DNA from 2 places in the Duganella sp. GW821-FHT07F09 genome. Region 2 is predicted to be linked to the other one. Evidence: riboswitches for the same ligand, from Rfam matches in the RefSeq annotation. Region 2 holds a riboswitch; the other holds the start of a gene.
The links. Region 2 has a riboswitch for glycine ahead of AC07P1_RS10025 (D-amino acid dehydrogenase). Riboswitches for the same ligand answer to the same signal wherever they lie in the genome.
Positions count from the first base shown of each region.

Region 1 (7,217 bases), on a different contig from region 2:
TGGTCGCCTTTGCCACCGTACTGGTCCTGACCGTGCTGCTGGGCCTGAGTTCGCTCTCGCGCATGGGCGAGATCAATCAGGCATCGACGCAATTGTCGGGCAGTTGGCTGCCCCAGACCATCGCCGCGTTGTCGCTGAAAAACGATCTGCAGGAATTACGCAAACTGGAGCACGTGGTTATCAGCGACAAGGCCAGTATCGAAGGTTCCGAGCAAAAACTAAGTCTCGCACTATCCGCGTTCCGTGACAATGCCGACCGGCTTGGCAGGACGGTCAACGATGCAAACGTCAAGGCCGAGGCGACCGAATTACAACGAATGGCCGTCGCCTACCTCGCCGAACACGACAAAATGATGGCGCTGGCCAACGAAGGCAAAAAGGACGAGGCGGTCGGCGTCCTCAAAGGGTCATCGCAGCCGGCCCTCGATGCGGTCAACGGCCAGCTCGACAAAATACTGTCCAGCAATATGTCGGGTAGCCAGCAGGCGGCGCGCGGCGCCGGCCAGGTCTACACGATCGCGCGCGTCACCACGCTGGCCATGCTCGGCGCCGCGATCGGCTTCGGCGCGCTGCTGGCGCTGTGGCTGGCGCGTTCGATCTCGGCGCCGCTGCGGCAGGTGATGCTGGTGGCGCAGCGCATCGCCGACGGCGACCTGAGCACCCGCATCGAGGTGCGCTCCAACAATGAAACCGGCAAGCTGCTGCAAGCGATGCAGCACATGAACGATAGCCTGACGACGATGATCGTCCAGGTGCAAAGCGGCGCGCGGGCGATCGGCCAGGCCTCCGCCGAGATCGCCGAAGGCAATCTGGACCTGTCGAGCCGCACCGAGCAACAGGCCGCCTCGCTGGAGGAAACCGCCTCGTCGATGGAGCAGCTGACGGCCACCGTCAAACAAAACGCCGAGCACGCGGTGCAGGCCAACAAGCTGGCCGTGTCGGCGTCGGCGGTCGCGGTGCGCGGCGGCAACGACGTCGAGCAGGTGGTCGGCACCATGGCGTCGATCAACGACAGCTCGAAGAAAATCGCGGAAATCATCGGCGTCATCGACGGCATAGCGTTCCAGACCAACATCCTGGCGCTGAACGCGGCGGTGGAGGCGGCGCGGGCCGGCGAGCAAGGCCGTGGCTTCGCCGTGGTCGCCTCCGAGGTGCGCAACCTGGCCCAGCGCAGCGCGGCGGCGGCCAAGGAGATCAAGAGCCTGATCGACGACTCGGTCGACAAGGTCGTGCGCGGCACGCAACTGGCCGACCAGGCGCGCCTGACAATGGACGAGGTGGTGGGCAGCGTCCAGCGGGTAACCGGACTGATCGGAGAAATCGCCGACGCCAGCGCCGAGCAGACCGCCGGCCTGGAGCAGGTCAATCAGGCGATCGCGGCGATGGATCAGGCGACCCAGCAAAACGCCGCGCTGGTCGAGCAGGCGGCGGCGGCCGCGTCGTCGATGCGCGATGAAACAGGCAAGCTGAACGAGGCGATCGGCGCGTTCGCCGTACACGACGGCGCGTACCGCGACGCAGGAACGCAGCCTTCGTTGGGCGCCGCCGCCGGCATGACGGGCGCGGCGAATATCCCGGGCGACCAGGAAATGCCGCCCTTGCCGTCCAGCACCCGGCGCGATCGGATCAAGCCGGCGCTGCCGTCGCCGGACCGGCGCGGGGACGCCCCACGCCGCCCGAGCGCCAATACCGGCCCGGCCAACAGCGCCAATGCAGGCGCCGAGGCGCGCGCCAAGACCAGCCAGGCCGGCCGCGCCGGCTCCACAAGCGGGCTCGGCAAAGCATCCGGCAAACTCAGCAATGAAGTGGAGTGGGAAGAGTTTTAAGGTCGAGTGCGAGGCATGCTCCTACAGTGCCCCAAGACGCACTCCGATAGCAAGTGCCTGAGCGAAAACGCATCATTGCCCTACCAGAAACGCGTACCGTCGCCAGTCCTTCCAGTAGGCACGGCGCGCTTTTGGCGAGTACGTTCTTTCACTTTCACAAAGGAATTAAAATGAACTCGAATCAAAAAGGCGGCAGCAGCAAGCAAGGCTCCAATCAGGGCAGCAGCAAGCAATCGGGCGACCAGGGTTCTTCCAGCGGCTCGCGCTCCGGCACCCAGGGCGGCACACATGAGCAACATGTGGAAGCCGGCCGGCAAAGCCACAAAAATGACGGCAACAAACAGACGGGCAACAAAAACCGCTAATCAGGCTGCACCATAATTAGCGGCATCGGCGGCGCCTCCCTGGCGCCGCTCCGTTTTCGGCTTGCGATCCGGGCTTGCAATCCGAACTTGCAATCCGAACTTGCACTCAAATATTGGCCACGCGCTGTCCGCGCGGCGGCACGAAGTCCTTCACCGCGTTGACCATTCCCACCGCCACACCCTCGGCCGCCGTCAGGTGCAGGTCGGAATACGCATGCGTCCGCCAGTGCTCCTCGGTCAGCTGCACATGGTCGCGCAGGATCTGCTCGGTGCGGGCGTCGTCGGCCTGCAAGCCTTCGACGATGATGCGCAGCGCGTCCGGCCGGGCGCCGTGGGGGGCGCTGGCGTGCGATTTATGCACCATGAAACGCGCCGTGTCGCTGGCATAACGCTCCTCGCCGGACAGGAACAGGATCACCGCGATCGACGCCACGGCGCCGGCGTTGTAGGTGACGATCTTGATCGGCAGCTTGCTCAGGTAGTTGTACAGGCAGATGCCGTCGCTGACATAGCCGCCGTTGGACTGGATCAGGATATGGGCGGTGGTGATGCGGTCCTCCGTCATATCGGCAACGGCGTCGAAGACACGGCGCACCATGTCACTATTGACGTCGCCAGACAGGGTGAACCACGCGTGGCCCTCGTAGGAATTTTGATCTTGGCTCATGGGTGGGCTCTCGAATAGGTGTGATTTATTCTAGCAAATAGTTGTTTATATGGCGTTTTTATTGTTCGCCATTCGTGCGCGGCCCTGATTCGGCCTTGCCCGCAAGATTGACATTCAAGCCCTTCTGACATATATTCCCGAGTCTTGATCGGGAGAGGGTTGCGGGCCAATTGGCCAACGCGGCCGCCGAAGGGGCACTACCCAAAAACTCTCAGGCAAAAGGACCGATCAAGGGACCAACGCGGCCGCCGTTTGATTTTTGATCACGGCGGGATGCCAACTGGTCCAACTCTGGAGAGCGGCCGCGGCATACGCCGGCGGCCCACCGAAGGGGCGCACGGGAACCGAGTCCGGCTGGATGGCTCGCCCGTAATCTCTCAGGTACCAAGGACAGAGGGGTCTGCGATCATTGCGGAAACAGCTTTTTAGCCGTTCCTTGTATGTTCTGTTAACCCCTTTTCGATTTGGACCGAGGAATCATGACGCTCAAAGCCACCCCACTCAATAACGCACACCGCGCCGCCGGCGCCAAGATGGTCGATTTCGGCGGTTGGGACATGCCCGTCAACTACGGATCGCAGATCGAAGAACACAACGCCGTGCGCACCGACGTCGGCATGTTCGACGTCGCCCACATGTGCGTGGTCGACATCAAGGGTGCCGACGTGCGCGCCTTCCTGCGCGGCCTGCTGGCCAACAACGTCGACAAGCTGCAGGTGTCGGGCAAGGCGCTGTACTCGTGCATGCTCAACCCGCAGGGCTTCGTCATCGACGACTTGATCGTCTACTTCATCGACGAAAGCTGGTTCCGCCTGGTCGTCAACGCCGGCACCGCCGAAAAAGACGTGGCCTGGATGCAGGCGCAGAACACCGCCACCAACGGCGGCGTGACGATCACCCAGCGCAGGGATGGCGACCGCGCTAGCGCCATGGCGCTGATCGCCGTGCAAGGACCGAACGCCCGCGCCAAGGTGTGGGAAGTCATTCCAGAATCGAAGGCCGGCACCGCCGACATGAAACCGTTCAACGTCGCCTTCGCGCACAGCGCCGCCTTCGGCGAGGCGATGATCGCCCGCACCGGCTACACCGGCGAAGACGGCTTCGAGATCGGCGTCGCCGCCGACCAGGCCGAGAAGCTGTGGAACGCGCTGGCCGCCGCCGGCGTCAAGCCCGCCGGCCTGGGGGCGCGCGACACGCTGCGCCTGGAAGCGGGCATGAACCTGTACGGCCAGGACATGGACGAAACCGTCAACCCGCTCGACGCCGGCCTGGCCTGGACCATCGACCTGGTGTCGGAGCGCGATTTCATCGGCAAGGCGGCCTTGCAGGCGATGGGCCAGAACGCCCAGTTCGTCGGCCTGATCCTGCGCGAAAAAGGCGGCGTGCTGCGCGCCCACCAGAAAGTCATCGTGGCCGGCACCGACGCCGTCGGCGAGATCACCAGCGGCACCTTCAGCCCGACCATGCAGCAGGCCATCGCGCTGGCGCGCGTACCCAACGGCGTGGCCGCCGGCGACACCGTGCACGTGGAGATCCGCGACAAGAAGCTGGCCGCCTCGGTGGTCAAGCTGCCTTTCGTCCGTAACGGTAAAATCCTTGCTGTTTGATTGTTTTAGCCACCCGAATTAGCCCCCCTACCCTCTGGAGCCTTACATGAATATTCCTGCAGACCTGAAGTACACCGAATCCCACGAATGGGTACGCGCCGAGGCTGACGGCACCGTCACCGTCGGCATCACCGAGTACGCGCAAGACGCGCTGGGCGACATCGTCTTCGTCGAACTGCCGAAGGTCGGCAAGAGCTACACCGCCGGCGACGACGCCGCCGTGGTGGAATCGGTCAAGGCGGCCAGCGACATCTACGCGCCGGTGTCGGGCGAAGTCATCGCCGTCAACGAAGACGTGGCCAGCGCCCCGGAATCGATCAACACCGACGCCTACGCCGCCTGGCTGTTCAAGATCAAGCCGGCCGACGCCAGCGCCATCGACGGCCTGCTGGACGCCGCCGCCTACGGCAAGACCACCGAAGCGTAATAACGGTTCGACAGGGGCCGGCCTGGCGCCGGCCCCGCGCTAGTTTGCCTGCTTGCTCGTTTTGCCTCCCTTGCCCGCGCGCCGCGCCGGCACTTCGCATCTCTTTTGGCCCTGACAAATCATGACCCGCTCCAGCCTGACCCAACTCGAAGCCCGCGACGCCTTCATCGCACGCCATATCGGCCCCGACGCCGCAGAACAGGAAGCCATGCTGGCGGTCCTGGGCTACGCCTCGCGCGCCGCCCTGATCGACACCATCGTCCCTGCCAACATCCGCAACAAGGCCACCTTGCCGCTGGGCGCGTACACGCAGCCGATGCCGGAGCAGGAAGCGCTGAACAAGCTGAAAAAAATCGCCGGCAAGAACAAGGTCCTGAAGTCGATGATCGGCCAGGGCTACTACAACACGCTGACTCCGGGCGTGGTGCTGCGTAACATCTTCGAAAACCCGGCCTGGTACACCGCGTACACGCCGTATCAGCCGGAGATCTCGCAAGGCCGCCTGGAAGCGATCCTGAACTTCCAGCAGACCGTCACCGACCTGACCGGCATGGGCATCGCCAACGCCTCGATGCTCGACGAGGGCACCGCCGCCGCCGAAGCGATGACGCTGATCCAGCGCGTGGGCAAGTCCAAGTCGAACGTGTTCTACGTCGCCGATGACGTGCTGCCGCAAACGCGCGAAGTGGTCGAGACCCGCGCCAAGCCGCTGGGCATCGAAGTCAAGGGCTTCCACCCGGCCGAACTGTCCGGCATCGGCGACGCGTTCGGCGTGTTGCTGCAATACCCCGGCGTCAACGGCGTGGTGCGCGACTACAAGGCCGGCGTCGAGGCGGTCAAGGCCAAGGGCACGATGGTGGTCGTCGCCGCCGACCTGCTGGCGCTGACCATGCTCACGCCACCGGGCGAATGGGGCGCGGACGTCGTCGTCGGCAACAGCCAGCGCTTCGGCGTGCCGCTGGGATTCGGCGGCCCGCACGCCGGTTACCTGTCGACCCGCGACGAATTCAAACGCAGCATGTCCGGCCGCCTGGTCGGCGTCACCATCGACGCACAAGGCAACAAGGCCTACCGCCTGGCGCTGCAAACCCGCGAGCAGCACATCCGCCGCGAAAAAGCCACCTCCAACATCTGCACCGCGCAGGTGCTGCTGGCGGTGATGGCGTCGATGTACGCCGTCTACCACGGCCCGAAAGGCCTGCTGCAGATCGCCCGGCGCGTGCACCGCTACACCGGCGTGCTGGCGTCCAACCTGAAGACGCTCGGCTACACCGTCACCAACGACACCTTCTTCGACACGCTGACCGTCGCCGTCCCCAACGCCGAGCAGCTGCACGCGTCGGCCCACTCGCACGGCGTCAACCTGCGCGTGATCGACGCCTCGCACGTCGGCGTCTCGCTCGACGAGACCACCACGCGCGAAGACATCGCCCTGCTGTGGACCGTGTTCGCCCATCCGGTCGGCGGCCCGGCCCACGGCCCGGCCTTCGACACCGTCGAAGCGGCCGTCGCCGAATCGTTCCCGGCGTCGCTGGCCCGTTCGAGCGCCTACCTGACGCACCCGGTGTTCAACCGCTACCACTCCGAAACCGAGATGCTGCGCTACCTGCGCAGCCTGGCGGACAAGGACCTGGCGCTGGACCGCACCATGATCCCGCTGGGTTCGTGCACCATGAAGCTGAACGCGACGTCCGAGATGATCCCGGTCACCTGGCCCGAGTTCTCCAACATCCACCCGTTCGCGCCGGACAGCCAGACCATCGGCTACCGCGAAATGATCGCGCAGCTGGAAGAGATGCTGTGTGCGGTGACCGGCTATGCCGCCATCTCGCTGCAACCCAACGCCGGCTCGCAGGGCGAATACGCCGGCCTGCTGGTGATCCAGGCCTACCACCAGTCGCGTGGCGAAGGCCATCGCAACATCTGCCTGATCCCGTCGTCGGCGCACGGCACCAACCCGGCATCGGCCAACATGGTCGGCATGCAGGTGGTGGTCACCGCCTGCGACGCCAACGGCAACGTCGACCTGGCCGATTTGAAGGCCAAGGCCGAACTGCACTCGAAGAACCTGGCCGCCGTCATGGTGACCTACCCTTCGACCCACGGCGTGTTCGAGGAAGGCATCCAGGAGCTGTGCGAGATCATCCATTCGCACGGCGGCCAGGTCTACATCGACGGCGCCAACATGAATGCGCTGGTCGGCGTGGCCGCCCCGGGCGCGTTCGGCGGCGACGTCTCGCACCTGAACCTGCACAAGACCTTCTGCATTCCGCACGGCGGCGGCGGTCCGGGTGTCGGCCCGATCGGTGTCGGCGCCCACCTGGC
Region 1 covers NZ_JBWKQJ010000015.1:32,680-39,896, reverse strand. The annotation lists gene AC07P1_RS29725 (methyl-accepting chemotaxis protein) at 1-1,826, shown strand, start outside; gene AC07P1_RS29720 (hypothetical protein) at 1,997-2,191, shown strand; gene AC07P1_RS29715 (ATP-dependent Clp protease proteolytic subunit) at 2,298-2,858, opposite strand; glycine riboswitch at 2,998-3,095, shown strand; glycine riboswitch at 3,140-3,262, shown strand; gene gcvT (glycine cleavage system aminomethyltransferase GcvT) at 3,338-4,465, shown strand; gene gcvH (glycine cleavage system protein GcvH) at 4,512-4,892, shown strand; gene gcvP (aminomethyl-transferring glycine dehydrogenase) at 5,014-7,217, shown strand, end outside.
Region 1: linked by a shared signal. The riboswitch ahead of gcvT (glycine cleavage system aminomethyltransferase GcvT) and the one ahead of AC07P1_RS10025 (D-amino acid dehydrogenase) in region 2 are both predicted to bind glycine.

Region 2 (7,217 bases):
CACGGAATTCGTCGGAGGACACGCCGGGCCAGCCAAACAGCGCCAGGTACAGGGGCGCCTGTTCGATCAGCATCTCCTTGCCCTTCTGGATGCGGCAGCCGAGCCGTTGGGCCTCGACCAGCAGCTTGGTCATTTCGATCTTCATGCCGCAATCGGCGACGATGCACTCGCTCGACACGCCGCGCAGGTCGATGGGCATCGCGTCATCGGCGTGCATGCCGAGCGGCGTGCAGTTGACCACCAGGTCGTAGCCCTCGGCCACCGGCAGGCCCTCCGCCACGTGGCAGGCCGGGAACGCGGCCTGAAGGCGGCCGCGCAGGGCCAAGGCCAGTTCGATCCGGTTGTCGCAGATCGCCACCTCGGCGATGCCGCGCACCGCCAGTGCCTCGGCCACGGCACAACCGACGCCGCCGCTGCCGACCACCAGCGCCCGCGCCCCGCTCCAGTTGAAGGGCGCGCCGGCCAGTGTTCGGTCCAGGGCGCGCACAAATCCCTCGCCGTCGATCAGATCACCCATGATGCGGCCGTCCGCGTCCTTGTAGATGGCGTTGCAGGAGCCGGCCAGCAGCGCGCGGCTACTGGGCACGTCGACCGCCTCCACGCTCATCGGCTTGTGCGGAATCGAGACGAAGATGCCGCCCACGTTCTCGATTCCCATCAACAGGCGCACGGCGGCCACATAGCCTTGCGGCGCCACCTTGAGCGGGATCACCCTGGCGTCGATGCCATGGCGCTGGAAGTAGGCGTTGAACAGCGTCGGCGCCTTGACTTGCTCCACCGGCCAGCCGATGACCGGGAAAATGCGCGTCGTGCCGGTAATTTCAAGCATGGCCGCCTCCCTGGGCGCCGGCGACCAGTTCGAAACTGACGCCGCCGCGATACAACTGGGTCAGAGCGCCGCGTTCCGTCGGCGCCTGCGGCGCGCGGTCGATGAAGACGATCCCGCGCCGCTGCAACTCGCGCACCGCGCCGATCACGTCCGGCACACCGAGGCCGACACGGATCAACTGTTCCTCCCATTGCAGGCCGCCTGCGCCCTCCGGCGGCTCCACCAGTTGCAGATAGAAGCTGTGGCAAGGACTCTCCAGCAGCACGCCCTTGGGCACCACGCCGAAGTAGCGTCCCTCCGGCAGCGGACGGAAATCCATCAACTGCTGGTAGAAATCGACCCACTCGGCGCTGCGGCCCTCGCCGATGGCTTGCACCACACCGAAGAAGTACAGACCCGCGACAGCCTCCGGCCGTGCCGGCACATTGGGGATGAGCTTGAAATCGACGTCGTAGATCGAGAAGTCCGCGTAGCGGTCGACAAAATAGAGGATGGAATCGCCGGCGCCGTGCACGCCCGGGATGTTCAGTTCCATCGCCCCGGCGCGGGTCTGGATGGCCCAGGCGCCCATGTCGATGGCGTGCCGGTAGGCCGCGTCGGCGTCGCGCACGCGCAGCGCGATGGCGCTGATCACGGTCGCTTGCGGCCCCTCCTCCCCCTGCGGCAGCGCACGCGGATCGGCGTTGACGATCACGTTCATGCCGCCCTGGCGGTACAGCGTCACTTCGCGCGAGCGATGGCGGGCGGTCGCGCTGAAGCCCATCTGCTCGAGCAGCGCACCCAGCGCCAGCGGCTGCGAGGTGGCATATTCGATGAATTCAATGCCGGCGATACCGAGCGGATTATTCGGTTCCGGCAGCTGTTCCTTGATGATCATGTGAGGGTCTCCCGCGTTTTTGTGCTTAAGGTCAGGCCAGTATAGGAAGCACCGCGCCGCAAAAAAACCCGTGAAAACCGGCTATACTGCGCCAATCGCCCCACTTGCGCGATTAGCGCACAAAACATGAAAAAGCCGCAGCTACTGGATGTGCATGTCGCCGAGCGCGACCTGATCGATGGATTGATCACGGGCCTCAACGTCATCACCGCCTTCAACGACGATACCGCGCGCCTGACCGCCACCGAGCTGGCGGAGAAGGTGGCGATCAGCCGCAGCGCCGCGCGGCGTTATTTGCTCACGCTGGTCCACACCGGCATGGCCGCCACGGACGGCAAAACCTTCTGGCTCACGCCCAAGGTGCTGACTTTGGGCCGCTCCTATCTGGATTCAGCGCGCCTGCCGCGCGCCATCCTGCCCTATCTGCAAAAGCTCACGTCGGAGCTGCAGGAGTCGACCAATTATTCGGTGCTTGAGGGGGATGATGTGGTGTACGTGAGCCGCGTGAACGCGCCGCGCCAGCTCACCAGCGGCTTCGAACCGGGCACGCGCCTGCCCGCCTATGCGTCGACGGCCGGACGCGTGCTGCTGTCGGCCATGCCGGACGAGGCGCTGCACGCCTATCTGGCGCGGGTGGAGCCGATCGCCTACACGCACCTGACCGTGACGGACAAGCGGCAGCTGTTCGAGGAACTGGTGGCGATCCGCGAGAGCGGCTTCGCTGTCACCGAAAACCAGTACGAGATCGGTTTTCGCGGCATCTCCGTGCCGGTCAAGAGCCGGCGCGGAAATCTGATCGGAGCGCTCAGCGTGTCGATGATGACGGCCAGTTCATCGCGGGCCGAGGCGAGCGCGCGCTGCGTGCCGGCGCTGCAGGCCACGGCCAATACATTGATGTTGTGGGTGTGATCGCGGCGCCGCCGGTGCGTGAAAATCGCGTATCCTGGGCTGCTCACACTTCTATCGGTGGAGCTAACGCCATGGCGACAAAACCAGATACCAAAGCCGTGCCGGTCCTGCTATCGGGCGGCAATCCGCAAATCCCCAAAGCTTACGGCGACGCGCCGGTGCAGGCCTACATCGCGGCGATGCCGGGCTGGAAAAGCGACCTTGGACGACGTCTGGACGAGATCATCGCCCACACCATACCCGGCGTGAACAAGGCGGTCAAATGGAACACCCCGCTATACGGGATCGCCGACCAAGGCTGGTTCCTGGGTTTTCATTGTTTTACCAAGTATGTCAAAGTCACCTTCTTCAACGGCGGCTTTCTCGATCCGCTCCCGCCGGGGGCGTCCAAAACCGCCGGTGTGCGCCATCTCGACCTGCGTGAGAACGACCCACTCGACGAAGCGCAATTCGCCGAGTGGGTGCGGCAAGCCAGCCTGCTGCCCGGCGAGCGGATGTAAAAACCCGTCAGGCCACTTGCGCGACCCGCGCGGGCCGGCTGCCCTCCCGGCCAGATGCAACGCAAATGGTATCGGCGATGATGTCGGCCGTCGCCGCCGACAGCGTCCAGCCCAGGTGCCCGTGGCCGGTGTTATAGAACACCGTCGGCGCCTTGCCGCGCCCCACGCGCGGCATCAGGTTGGGCATCATCGGCCGCAGTCCGGCCCATGGCGTCACGCTGCGCGTGCTCACCCCGGGGAAGCACTGCTGGACCCAATTCACCAACGGCGCGATGCGGTCGGCGCGGATATCGCGGTTAAAACCGTTGAATTCGGCCGTGCCGGCCACGCGGAAGCGGTCGTCCCCGAGGCGGCTGGTCACCAGCTTGGTCTCGTCGTCGAGCAGGCTGACCGTCGGCGCGGCCGCCCGGCTGGCGGCGTCGTTCAGGTGGACCGTGATCGAATAACCCTTGACCGGATAGACGTTGACGCGGTCGCCCAGCATGGCCGCCATGGCGCGGCTGGCGGTGCCGGCGCAGACGACCACCGCGTCGTAGCGGCTGGTGGCGCTGAAACCATCCTCCTCGACGGTGATGTCCACGCCGTCCATGCCGGCCCGCATTGCCGTGACGTGCTGGCCGAAGCGCAATTCGGCGCCCAGCCGTTGCGCCGCCCGCGCCAGCCCGGTGGTGAACTTGTGGATGTCGCCGGTGCTGTCGCTGACGGTGTAGTGGCCGCCGTAATAGTCGCCGCGCAGGGTCGGTTCGATGGCGCGCATCTCCTCCGGTGTGACGGCGCGGCGCGACAGGCCTCCCTGCGACAGCAGCTTCGATACCCCGGCGGCGTGCTCGAATCCCGCGCGGTCGCGGTAGATGTGCAGGATGCCTTCCCGCTTGAGGTCGAAGGCGATGTCCTCGTCCCTGGCCCACTGGAACAGGTGCTCGCGCGCGGCCAGCGCCAGCCGCGCGGTGGCGACGGTGTTGTCGCGGTAGTGCGGCATGGCGGCGATGAATTCGGCGAACCACGACAACTTGTGCCAGCTCGGCTTGGGATTGACCAGCAGCGGCGCGTCGTTCCGCAACATCCACTTCAGTCCCTTGGCGATGGTGGAACGGTGATTCCATACTTCCGCATTGGAGGCGGACAGCTGGCCGCCGTTGGCGAACGAGGTTTCCATCGCCGCGTAGCGGTGGCGTTCCAGCAGGGTGACGGAGAAGCCGCGTTTGGCGAGGGCGTAGGCGGTGGTGACGCCGGTGATGCCGCCGCCAATGATTGCTATGGTTTTCATGAAGGACTCCAGACCGTCAAAGGGGATGGTCTCGGCGCACATGCGCAAAGACACCCCCTCTGTTCTGGACCTGAGAGATTCACGCCGGGCCGCGATGGCGGCAGCGCTTGCTCCTTCGGTGCGGGGGGACGACGTCCGAGTCCTGCCGCTCTTCAGAGTTTAAAGTGCTGTATCGGTCCTTTTGCCTGAGAGTTTCCGGGGCGGTTGCTCCTTCGGCGCCGTTCGTCAGCCTGGGCTGGAACAGTCTCTCCCGATACGGCGGTGGTTTTTGGCCACAACGCGCCTAGCTTACCCGAAAAATTGCGGCTTTACTATCCCCGTTGGATTTGCGGATGGCATGGTGGCAATCATCTAGCCGCCATAAGCTTGACCCGGCACAGCACCGGCGGCGACGGACGGCAGACAATCGTCGCGGCGGGGAACCGTGACGTCCCTTGTCGGTCAAACCAGCGAAGACCCGGCACGCCGGCCGCCTTGCGCTGAAAGGAGCTGCCATGAAACTTTGCCTCATCGTGTACTACTCTCGCACCGGCGTGACGGCCAAAGTGGCCAACACGCTGGCCCAGGCCTGCGGTGCCGACATCGAGCGACTGCAGGATTTACGTCCGCGCGACGGCGCCGCCGGCTTCCTGCGGTCGGCGTGGCAAGGCTGGCGCAAGCTGCCGGGCGAGATAGCCCCGGCGCAACGCCGCCCTGCCGACTATCCGTTCATTTTGCTCGGCACGCCGGTCTGGGCCGGACAAATGAGCGCGCCGATGCGCAGCTACATCCTGCGGCAGCGCGAGCATTTCCGCCGCATCGGGCTGTTCTGCACGGCCGGGAGCGGCGACGGCCAGGACGTGCTGACGTCGATGGCGGAAATGTGCAACACACTGCCCATCGCCAGCCTGTGCCTGCGCCAGAGCGACGTGCTGTCGGGACACTACCAGCAAGCGCTGGCCGATTTCGCCAGCGAACTCGCGATCGTCCAGCGGGACCATGAAGAGTCGGCGCCGTCCGCCCCGCTGACACACCCGGTGTAGACCGTGGCGGGGCGGAGGGGCGGCGCCCCTGGCATCAACGGGCGATGGTCGCCGCCTGGCCCAGCGCCTGCTGCAACGGCTCGGCCTGCGGGTTGCTGACGGTGCCCGCCGCGATCTCCCTTGGCGACAACGTCCGGCCGTAATAGGCATTGGTCAGGCTTTGGTTGAAGCGGATATCATTGATACCCACCGTCGCCACGTCGCCGAACAAGCCCTTGGTCCCGCTCCAGGCCACGACATCGCCGGTGCCCGCCGTTCCCTGCGCCAGCCGGCTCCAGTTCAGCACGGTAAGGCCGGCATCGGCGCTCAGGGCAAGATTGTTTTTCTTCATAAACTCGTTGACCGCCTTCTCATTGTTGAGAACCAGCGCGAGCGGCCCGCCTTCCGCGCCGGCCTGAAGGCCGACCGTCAAGCCGCCGAGGTCGTAGAACGCCGGCCCGCTCCAAGTGCCGTCCGACCGTTTAAGCAGCAGCAGGCCGGCACCGCCATGGGCGCCCACGCCCAGCGCCGCCCGTCCATACGACGGGACAATCAGCACGCCTTTTGCCTGTTGCAGCAATTGTTTCATGCGCGGCTCCGCTTCCAGCCGGCGCACCACCGACAGCGCGTCGCTGACGCGTTGCGATGCCCGCTGGGCGGGCTTGGCGCCGAGATTGCCCGTGTCACTACGCCCGCTCCGGGCGCTCTCACCAGTCTGGCTTGCCGAGCCACCCTGTCCGCTCGATCCGGTTTGTCCGCTTTGGCCGCTGGTGCCGCTTTGGTCGCTCTGCCCGCTTCCAGACTGGGCCACCGCCGCGCCGGACAGCAACGTCGCGGCCACCCATGCAAGCGCTGCCGCCTGCTTTTTACGCTTGATCGTCATAGTTTCCCCCTTTGTGCGCTCCATACAATCTCGTACGCAGGTGCGTACCCAAATCATGCTAGCGCCGGAGGTCCGGCAACGCCTTTGATCTCACACAAAGTGTGCGAAAAAACCGACCCGCACCTGCGCCCGCGCAAGAGCATCAGGTCTTGAGTCTGCTATGCGCGCGACTCTGCCTTGCGGGTGCGACAGCGTACATCGCTTAAAATTGAACTCAGGCATACTTATCGTTACCCCGAAATAACTTGATGAAGGCGAGACATGGCAGAGAATGAAAAGGCGGCAACGCCCGCCCCGGCGATGGACGCCGAAACCCTGGAATTCATACGCGGCGTCTTCACGCTGGTGCGCGCCGGCGATGCGGAGCGCCTGGCCGGGATGGTGGCCAAGGGCCTGCCCGTCGGCTTCCGCAACGAAAAAGGCGACAGCCTGATCATGCTGGCGTGCTATCACGGCCACCTGGACACGGCGCGCGTGCTGCTCGAAGCGGGCGCCGATCCGAACGTGCCCAACGATCAGGGACAGACGCCGCTGGCCGGCGTCGCCTACAAAGGCTACCTGGACATCGCCGAACTGCTGCTGGCCCATGGCGCGGATATCGAAGGCGCCAGCCCGGACGGCAAGACGCCGCTGATGATGGCGGCCATGTTCAACCGCACCGATATCCTCAATCTGTTGATCGAACGCGGCGCGGCCGTCGACGCGGTCGACAGCCGGGGCATGACGGCGATCTCGCTGGCGCAGACGATGGGGGCGAAGGACACCGCCGCCCTGCTGGCTGCAAAAAACCCGTAAGCCACGTCCCGATTCCCGCGCTCGGCGTCACGCCCCGATCAGGCCCTGCCCGCAAACGCGCAGCGTCGCGCCGGTGATGCCGAACGCGCCCGGGGTGGCAAGGAAGGTGATCAGTTCGGCGACGTCGCGCGGTTGACCGCTCTGCTTGACGGAATT
Region 2 covers NZ_JBWKQJ010000003.1:341,408-348,624, reverse strand. The annotation lists gene AC07P1_RS10045 (shikimate dehydrogenase family protein) at 1-829, opposite strand, end outside; gene AC07P1_RS10040 (4-hydroxyphenylpyruvate dioxygenase) at 822-1,706, opposite strand; gene AC07P1_RS10035 (IclR family transcriptional regulator domain-containing protein) at 1,833-2,615, shown strand; gene AC07P1_RS10030 (DUF1801 domain-containing protein) at 2,687-3,115, shown strand; gene AC07P1_RS10025 (D-amino acid dehydrogenase) at 3,123-4,382, opposite strand; glycine riboswitch at 4,432-4,545, opposite strand; glycine riboswitch at 4,546-4,645, opposite strand; gene AC07P1_RS10020 (flavodoxin family protein) at 4,877-5,404, shown strand; gene AC07P1_RS10015 (lipid-binding SYLF domain-containing protein) at 5,439-6,266, opposite strand; gene AC07P1_RS10010 (ankyrin repeat domain-containing protein) at 6,528-7,061, shown strand; gene AC07P1_RS10005 (3-oxoacyl-ACP reductase) at 7,089-7,217, opposite strand, start outside.